DNA from 3 places in the Phyllobacterium sp. T2-21 genome. Region 3 is predicted to be linked to each of the others. Evidence: predicted binding sites of a transcription regulator. Region 3 holds the regulator's gene; each other region holds the start of a gene.
What was found. Region 3 encodes LexA, which represses DNA repair genes until DNA is damaged. Its sites were predicted from a motif close to TGTTCNNNNTGTGTTCNG; they were not measured.
Positions count from the first base shown of each region.

Region 1 (2,269 bases), 850 kb from region 3:
TTTCCAGATGGATGGTGCCCTTGTCGCCAAAAGCCGGGCAGACCTGGCCATTGGCCGCATCGAGCGCGATCAGCCTTGCATCGGCGGTCGGCATATAGACCCGCTCGGCGCAGGGTTGTCCGGCCGCGACGGTGGCATCGGCATAATAGGACACGCCGCGGCAGGTCTGGTGCTGCCGGTCGTCATTGTCCTTCACCTGCGGATCAAAGCGCCATTTTTCCTTGCCGCTGGCGGCATCGAGCGCAATGACGAAGTTGTGCGGCGTGCAGATATAGAGCGTGTCGCGCACCTTGAGCGGTGTCACCTGATAGGTCGTTTCCGGAATATCGGTGGAGCGGCGCACATCGCCGGTCTGGTAGGTCCAGGCCACCTGCAGCTTGGCGACGTTGTCGGGCGTGATCTGCTTCAGCGGCGAATAGCGCTGGCCGTAGAGGCTGCGGCCATAGAAGTGCCAGTCGTCATTGGCCACGCCGCCGATATCGGGCGTGGCGGTCACCGCCTCCCGGCTCAGCTGGCCGGGAAGATCGAGCGGGTCCCGGGTCATGGAATAGCCGGCAACGCCGAGCGCCACCAGAACGGCCAGCCAGAGCGGCGCCGCCCCCAGAGAGGCAGAGCCGGCATCGGCACGGGTCAGCCGGCCGCGCACCCACGGTGTCAGGAGCCAGAGCCCGAGCAGGATGATCACGCCGCCGCGCGGCGCCAGCTGCCACCAGTCGAAGCGGATTTCCCAGATGGCCCAGCCCAGCGTGCCGATCACCAGCAGCGCATAGACCGGCAATGCGGCCGAGCGCCGCCGGAAGAGGAGAATGGATGTGACGAGAAAGGCGAGCGCAGCGATGACGTAGTACCAGCTGCCGCCGAGAACGGCGAGCCAGACGCCGCCCGCACCCAGGGCAGCCGCGATGATCAGAAAAAGGAGAGCCGTCAGAGTGATTGCCATGGCAGGGATCCTTTCCAAGCTCAATCAAGATCGAATGGTCCTGACATGAGGCTGCGAACGGGCCATCGGCTGCCAGATTCCTCTCTGACCTAGGCGTATGCCCTAATTCAGAACGGCGCAATATCAACGATTGCAAATTTCAATCGCAAGTTTCAGGGGAAACTCTGCGCTAAATGCTGTATGTTCTTGCTTTGTATCGGATCGGTCTGGTTTTTCGATGCCGAATCACTACATTGGAGTGAAATGTCCGGATTGCCTGACGATATACCATTCTTCGATGAACCTGATGCGCCTCGCCAGCCGCAGGGCATAGCCGCACGCGCCATGCAGGCGCGCGGCGCGCCGCCCTATCTCAATGGTCTCAACCCGGAACAGCGACTTGCGGTTGAAACCACCGAAGGGCCGGTGCTGGTTCTCGCCGGTGCCGGAACCGGCAAGACACGGGTGCTGACCTCGCGCATCGCCCACATCCTCTCCCTCGGCAAGGCCTATCCCAGCCAGATTCTTGCGGTGACGTTCACCAACAAGGCGGCGCGCGAGATGAAGGAGCGCATCGGCGTTCTCGTCGGCGGTGCCGTGGAAGGCATGCCCTGGCTCGGCACGTTCCACTCCATCGGCGTCAAGCTGCTGCGCCGCCATGCGGAACTGGTCGGCCTGCGCTCGGATTTCACCATTCTCGACACGGATGATGTCATCCGCCTGATCAAGCAGATCATTCAGGCCGAAGGGCTCGACGACAAACGCTGGCCTGCCAAGCAGTTCGCGCTGATGATCGACGGCTGGAAGAACAAGGGCCTCGGCCCTACGGAAATCCCCGAGGGCGATGCCCGCGCCTTTGCCAATGGCAAGGGCCGCGAACTCTATACCGCCTATCAGAACCGCCTGAAGACGCTCAATGCCTGCGATTTCGGCGACCTGCTCTGCCATCCCATCCGCATGTTCCGCGCCTATCCGGATGTGCTGAAGGAATATCACGCCAAATTCCGCTACATCCTCGTCGACGAGTATCAGGACACCAACACAGCCCAGTACATGTGGCTGCGCCTGATCGCGCAGGGCTCAAAGAATGTCTGCTGCGTCGGCGATGACGACCAGTCGATCTATGGCTGGCGCGGTGCGGAAGTCGACAATATCCTGCGCTTCGAGAAGGATTTTCCCGGCGCGGTGGTGATCCGCCTGGAGCGCAATTACCGCTCGACGGCGCATATTCTCGGCGCGGCGTCGTTCCTCATTTCCCACAATGAGGGCCGTCTCGGCAAAACCCTGTTCACCGATGCGCCGAATGCCGAAGACGCCAAGGTCAATGTGCATGCCGCCTGGGATTCCGAA
Region 1 is NZ_AP027912.1:3,148,979-3,151,247, forward strand. Features, by position in the region: gene ACZ5FP_RS15770 (glucose/quinate/shikimate family membrane-bound PQQ-dependent dehydrogenase) at 1-940, opposite strand, end outside; gene ACZ5FP_RS15775 (ATP-dependent helicase) at 1,184-2,269, shown strand, end outside.
Region 1: ACZ5FP_RS15775 (ATP-dependent helicase) is a predicted target of LexA. The motif match lies at 1,122-1,139, and genes of this name have one in related genera.

Region 2 (2,269 bases), 1.3 Mb from region 3:
TCGGCCATGGCGACCGGGCCGGTATCCAGCCCTTCATCCATTTTCATGATCATCATGCCGGTTTCGCTGTCACCCGCCATGATGGCCCGCTGGATCGGTGCGGCGCCGCGCCAGCGCGGAAGAAGCGAGGCATGGCCGTTGTAGCAGCCAAGGCGCGTGCCTTCGAGAATGGCGGTGGGCAAGATCAGGCCGTAAGCCACCACGATGGCAACATCCGCATTGAGATCGCGGAACGCCTGCTGTTCCTCGGGGCTTCGAAGGCTTTTGGGCGTGCGCACTTCAATGCCGAATTCTTCGGCATTGCGATGAACGGGCGAGGGGGTCAGTTCCAGTCCGCGCCGGCCTGCCGGACGCGGCGGCTGACTGTAGACGGCGACGATCTCATGGCCCTGGCCAATGAGCGCGTTGAGAACCGGCACGGAGAATTCCGGGGTTCCCATGAAGACGATACGCAGACTCATGGCTTACACCGCCAGCCGGCTCGGAACGCGATCCTTGGCAAGCTTCTTGAACTTCTTCATCACCATTTCACGCTTGAGCCGCGAGATGTAATCGATGAACAGAACGCCGTTGAGGTGGTCGATCTCGTGCTGAAGGCAGGTTGCCAGCAAACCGTCAGCCTCGATCTCGTGCTTCTTGCCTTCGATATCGAAATAGGCAACGCGCACTTTTGCCGGACGTTCCACTTCCGCATAATAGTCCGGAATGGAGAGGCAGCCTTCTTCATAGACGTTGCGTTCGGTGCTCGACGACAAAATCTCGGGGTTGATGAAAACCTGAGGTGCCTTCGGTTCGTCTTCCTTGGCAAGGTCGATTACCAGCATGCGCAGCGGTTCCGCCACCTGAATGGCGGCGAGGCCGATCCCCGGCGCGTCATACATGGTGTCGAGCATGTCGTTGGAGAATTTGCGCAAATCGGCGTCAAAGCGCTCCACGGGTTTGGAAACCTGGCGCAACAGCGGATCGGGAAGAATGACAAGCGGTTTGATAGACATGAGCATCACCTAATATCTCGGCTTTCAACCGTCAATCCCGGCATAAATGGCATTTGTGAAAATGTTCTCGTTTTGATCTCACATTTGCCATCCGAATCGGTTAGTCTGCTTCCCATGGAAACATCACATTCACTCGACCAGCCACTGTTTCAGCTCGGTGCCACGTCGATATCGGTCGGTACCGCGCTGGTAATAGCGGCTGTCATCGTTGCACTTGCCATTGTCCTGTGCGGGATTGCTCTCTGGCGTTCGGCACGGGTACGGCTGATCGCGGAATTCCAGGCGGAAGACCGTGCGCGTGATGCGGAAGTGCGGATGGCCGAGATACTGAAGAGCCAGTCGGAGATGCAGGGCCGCATGCAGACCATGGCGGAACTGTTTGGTTCGCGCCAGGCGGAGCTCAATCAGTCGATCCGCGAACGCCTCGACGGCATGACCAGCCGTATCGGCCAGACCATGACGGAACAGACGCAGTCAACCCACGAAAATCTGGCCAAATTGCAGGAGCGGCTGGCGGTCATTGATACCGCGCAGAACAATATCCAGTCGCTGGCCGGACAGGTTGTCCAGCTGCAGGCGATCCTCGCCAACAAGCAGACGCGCGGCGCCTTCGGTCAGGCGCGCATGGAAACCATTATTGCCGATGGCTTGCCGCAAGGGGCCTATGAGTTTCAGGCCACGCTTTCCAATGGAAGCCGCCCGGATTGTATCGTCCGCATGCCGAATGGCGCCCCCAATCTGGTCATCGACGCCAAATTTCCGCTGGAAGCATGGAACGCCATCCGCGAGTCCGAGACACCGGATACGAAGAAACTGGCGCTTGCCCAGTTTCGCCGGGATATCGAAATCCATATTCGCGATGTCTCAGAGAAATACCTGATCAATGGCGAAACCCAGGATACGGCATTTCTCTTTGTCCCATCGGAATCCATCTTTGCCGAAATTCACGAGAATTTCGAAGGCATTGTGCAGAAAGCCCATCGTTCGCGCATCGTCATCGTATCGCCGTCGCTGCTGATGCTGTCCATTCAGGTCATTCAGGCGGTGCTCAAGGATGTGCGCATGCGCGAGCAGGCACATCTCATCCAGGGTGAGGTGATCCGCCTGATGGAAGATGTCGGGCGCCTGGACGACCGGGTCCGGCGGCTGCAGACGCATTTCGGTCAGGCGAGCAAGGATATTGACGATATTCTCGTCTCGTCCAGCAAGGTGACGAAGCGCGGCCAGAAGATCGAGGCGCTGGAGTTCGTCGATCCGGCGGCCGGCGAACCCGC
Region 2 is NZ_AP027912.1:973,984-976,252, forward strand. Features, by position in the region: gene fmt (methionyl-tRNA formyltransferase) at 1-455, opposite strand, end outside; gene def (peptide deformylase) at 465-995, opposite strand; gene ACZ5FP_RS04880 (DNA recombination protein RmuC) at 1,110-2,269, shown strand, end outside.
Region 2: ACZ5FP_RS04880 (DNA recombination protein RmuC) is a predicted target of LexA. The motif match lies at 1,058-1,075, and genes of this name have one in related genera.

Region 3 (2,269 bases):
TGGTGGTCGCCGCGCAAGGCCGGCCGGAATGGCAGGCGTCCGCGCCGCAGCAATCTGTTGGCGCAGCTGCCCGGCAAGATCGGCGATCACATCGTTGACGTCGCGCTGACATCCCTGGTCGCCGGTTCGGCCAGTGCGATCTTTGCCGCCTATCATTTCAACAATACCGCACCGCTCGGACTGATCGGCAACGCATTTGCCTTGCCCGTGGTCTCGGTTCTGGTCATGCCCTTCGCCGTATTGGCGCTGTTGCTGATGCCGTTCGATCTGGATTTCCTGCCGTTCGCCGTCATGGAACGCGGCATCGAGATGGTGGTGTTCATCGCCCATCACGTTGCCGCACTCTCGCCCTCGGGCAATCTTGGTCCGATGCCGCAGCCGAGCCTGATCCTGATGAGTGCGGCACTTGTGATCCTGCTTCTCACGACGTCGTGGTTGCGTCTGTGCAGCCTGCCGCTGTTTGCTGCGGCCGTCCTGATCATGGCACGCACAGCGCCGCCGGATATCGTCCTGTCCGAGGATGGCCGGCTGGCCGGTGTGCGCAATGGCGCGGCATTGATGATCAATCGCCCGCAGGGCGGCGCCTTCACGTTGAACAACTGGCGGCAGGGCTTTGGGCTGGAACAGATCGTCAAACCGGCGCGGATCGGCAAAAAGGCAGCGGAGGGTGCCTTCGAATGCGCCGGAAAGCTCTGTCTGGCGCGAGAACCGGGCGGTCTCGTCATTGCCTATACGGATGATCCCGCGCAAAGGAACGCCGCCTGCAGCGAGGGGAATATTGTCGTGCTGGGCTTTGCCGGTGTGGAAACCGGTTGCCCCGTTCCCGGTCCGATGGTGATCACGCGCCGTGATCTCGCCTTGAACGGTGCTGCCGAAATCCGGTTCGGTTCCGGCGGGCAAGGGCAGGGTGACCTGACGAATCTATCGAAAGCCGGAGAAGCGCTGGAGCAAAGAGTGCAGTCGGCCCGCCTGACCTGGGCGATCGGTCCGCCGGACCGACCCTGGAACAAGTACCGCATCCACTCCAATGCGGCGCGCAACCGGCCGGAGCGTTCACACAAGGCCCACGCGACCGAAGGCGTCCCGGACAATGCTGAACGGGACGCGGCGGCCGGTCAATAACGGCGGATCAGGCCGACGAGCTTGCCCTGCACCCGCACGCGGTCCGGTCCGAAAATCCGCGTTTCGTAGGCAGGGTTGGCGGCTTCCAGGGCAATCGAGGCACCCTTGCGGCGAAACCGCTTGAGGGTGGCCTCCTCGTCATCGACCAGCGCCACGATGATTTCGCCGGGGCTCGCGGTGTCGCCGCGCTTGATGACAACGGTATCGCCGTCGAAAATGCCCGCTTCGATCATCGAGTCGCCCTTGACCTCAAGCGCATAATGTTCGCCGCTGCCGATCATGTCTGGCGGAAGGCTCAGCATGTGGGTTTGGTTTTGGATCGCAGAAATCGGCACACCGGCGGCAATCCGGCCCATGACCGGAATGCTGACATTGGCAGGCATATCCATGTCGTTGGAGGCGCGCGGCTGCGGCTTCGGCGGTGCAACATTGCGTCCGAGACTGCCCTCGATGACGCTCGGCTCGAACTTTCTCTGGCTGTTGAGGCCGGGTGCGATGGAGTCGGGCAGGCGCAGGACTTCCAGCGCGCGCGCCCTGTTCGCAAGCCGGCGAATGAAGCCGCGCTCTTCCAGCGCAGTGATCAGCCGGTGAATGCCGGATTTGGAGGCCAGATCCAGCGCATCCTTCATTTCGTCGAAGGATGGCGGAATGCCCGTCTCCTTCAGACGCTCATGAATGAAGAGAAGAAGTTCATGTTGTTTACGCGTGAGCATTGGCGATCCTTTAGCAGGGAATCGGAAAAACAAAACCAGAACAAACACTATCTGTTCCAGCATTGTTCTACAAGTGCTTAATATTCCGTTGCGGCAATGCTGGAAGCTTGGTTACGAAGCTTGTGGGGGCAGAAATGCGCCCGTTCAGGGTACTGTTCCGCCGGTTTCCAACTGGATATCACAATATCATGACAGCTTTCATCCGAATCGCCGAGCGCCGGGATCTTGGCAGCATCATCGACTGGGCGGCCGCCGAGGGCTGGAACCCCGGGTTGGACGATGCGGATGCATTCTGGGCCGCGGACCCCAAGGGCTATCACGTGCTTGAGGTGAATGGTGAGCTGACGGCAGCGGTCTCGCTGGTCCGCTATGCGCGAGACTACGGCTTTCTCGGTTTCTACATGGTGCGTCCGCAATCGCGCGGTCTGGGTTTC
Region 3 is NZ_AP027912.1:2,295,586-2,297,854, forward strand. Features, by position in the region: gene ACZ5FP_RS11495 (ComEC/Rec2 family competence protein) at 1-1,122, shown strand, start outside; gene lexA (transcriptional repressor LexA) at 1,116-1,835, opposite strand; gene ACZ5FP_RS11505 (GNAT family N-acetyltransferase) at 2,024-2,269, shown strand, end outside.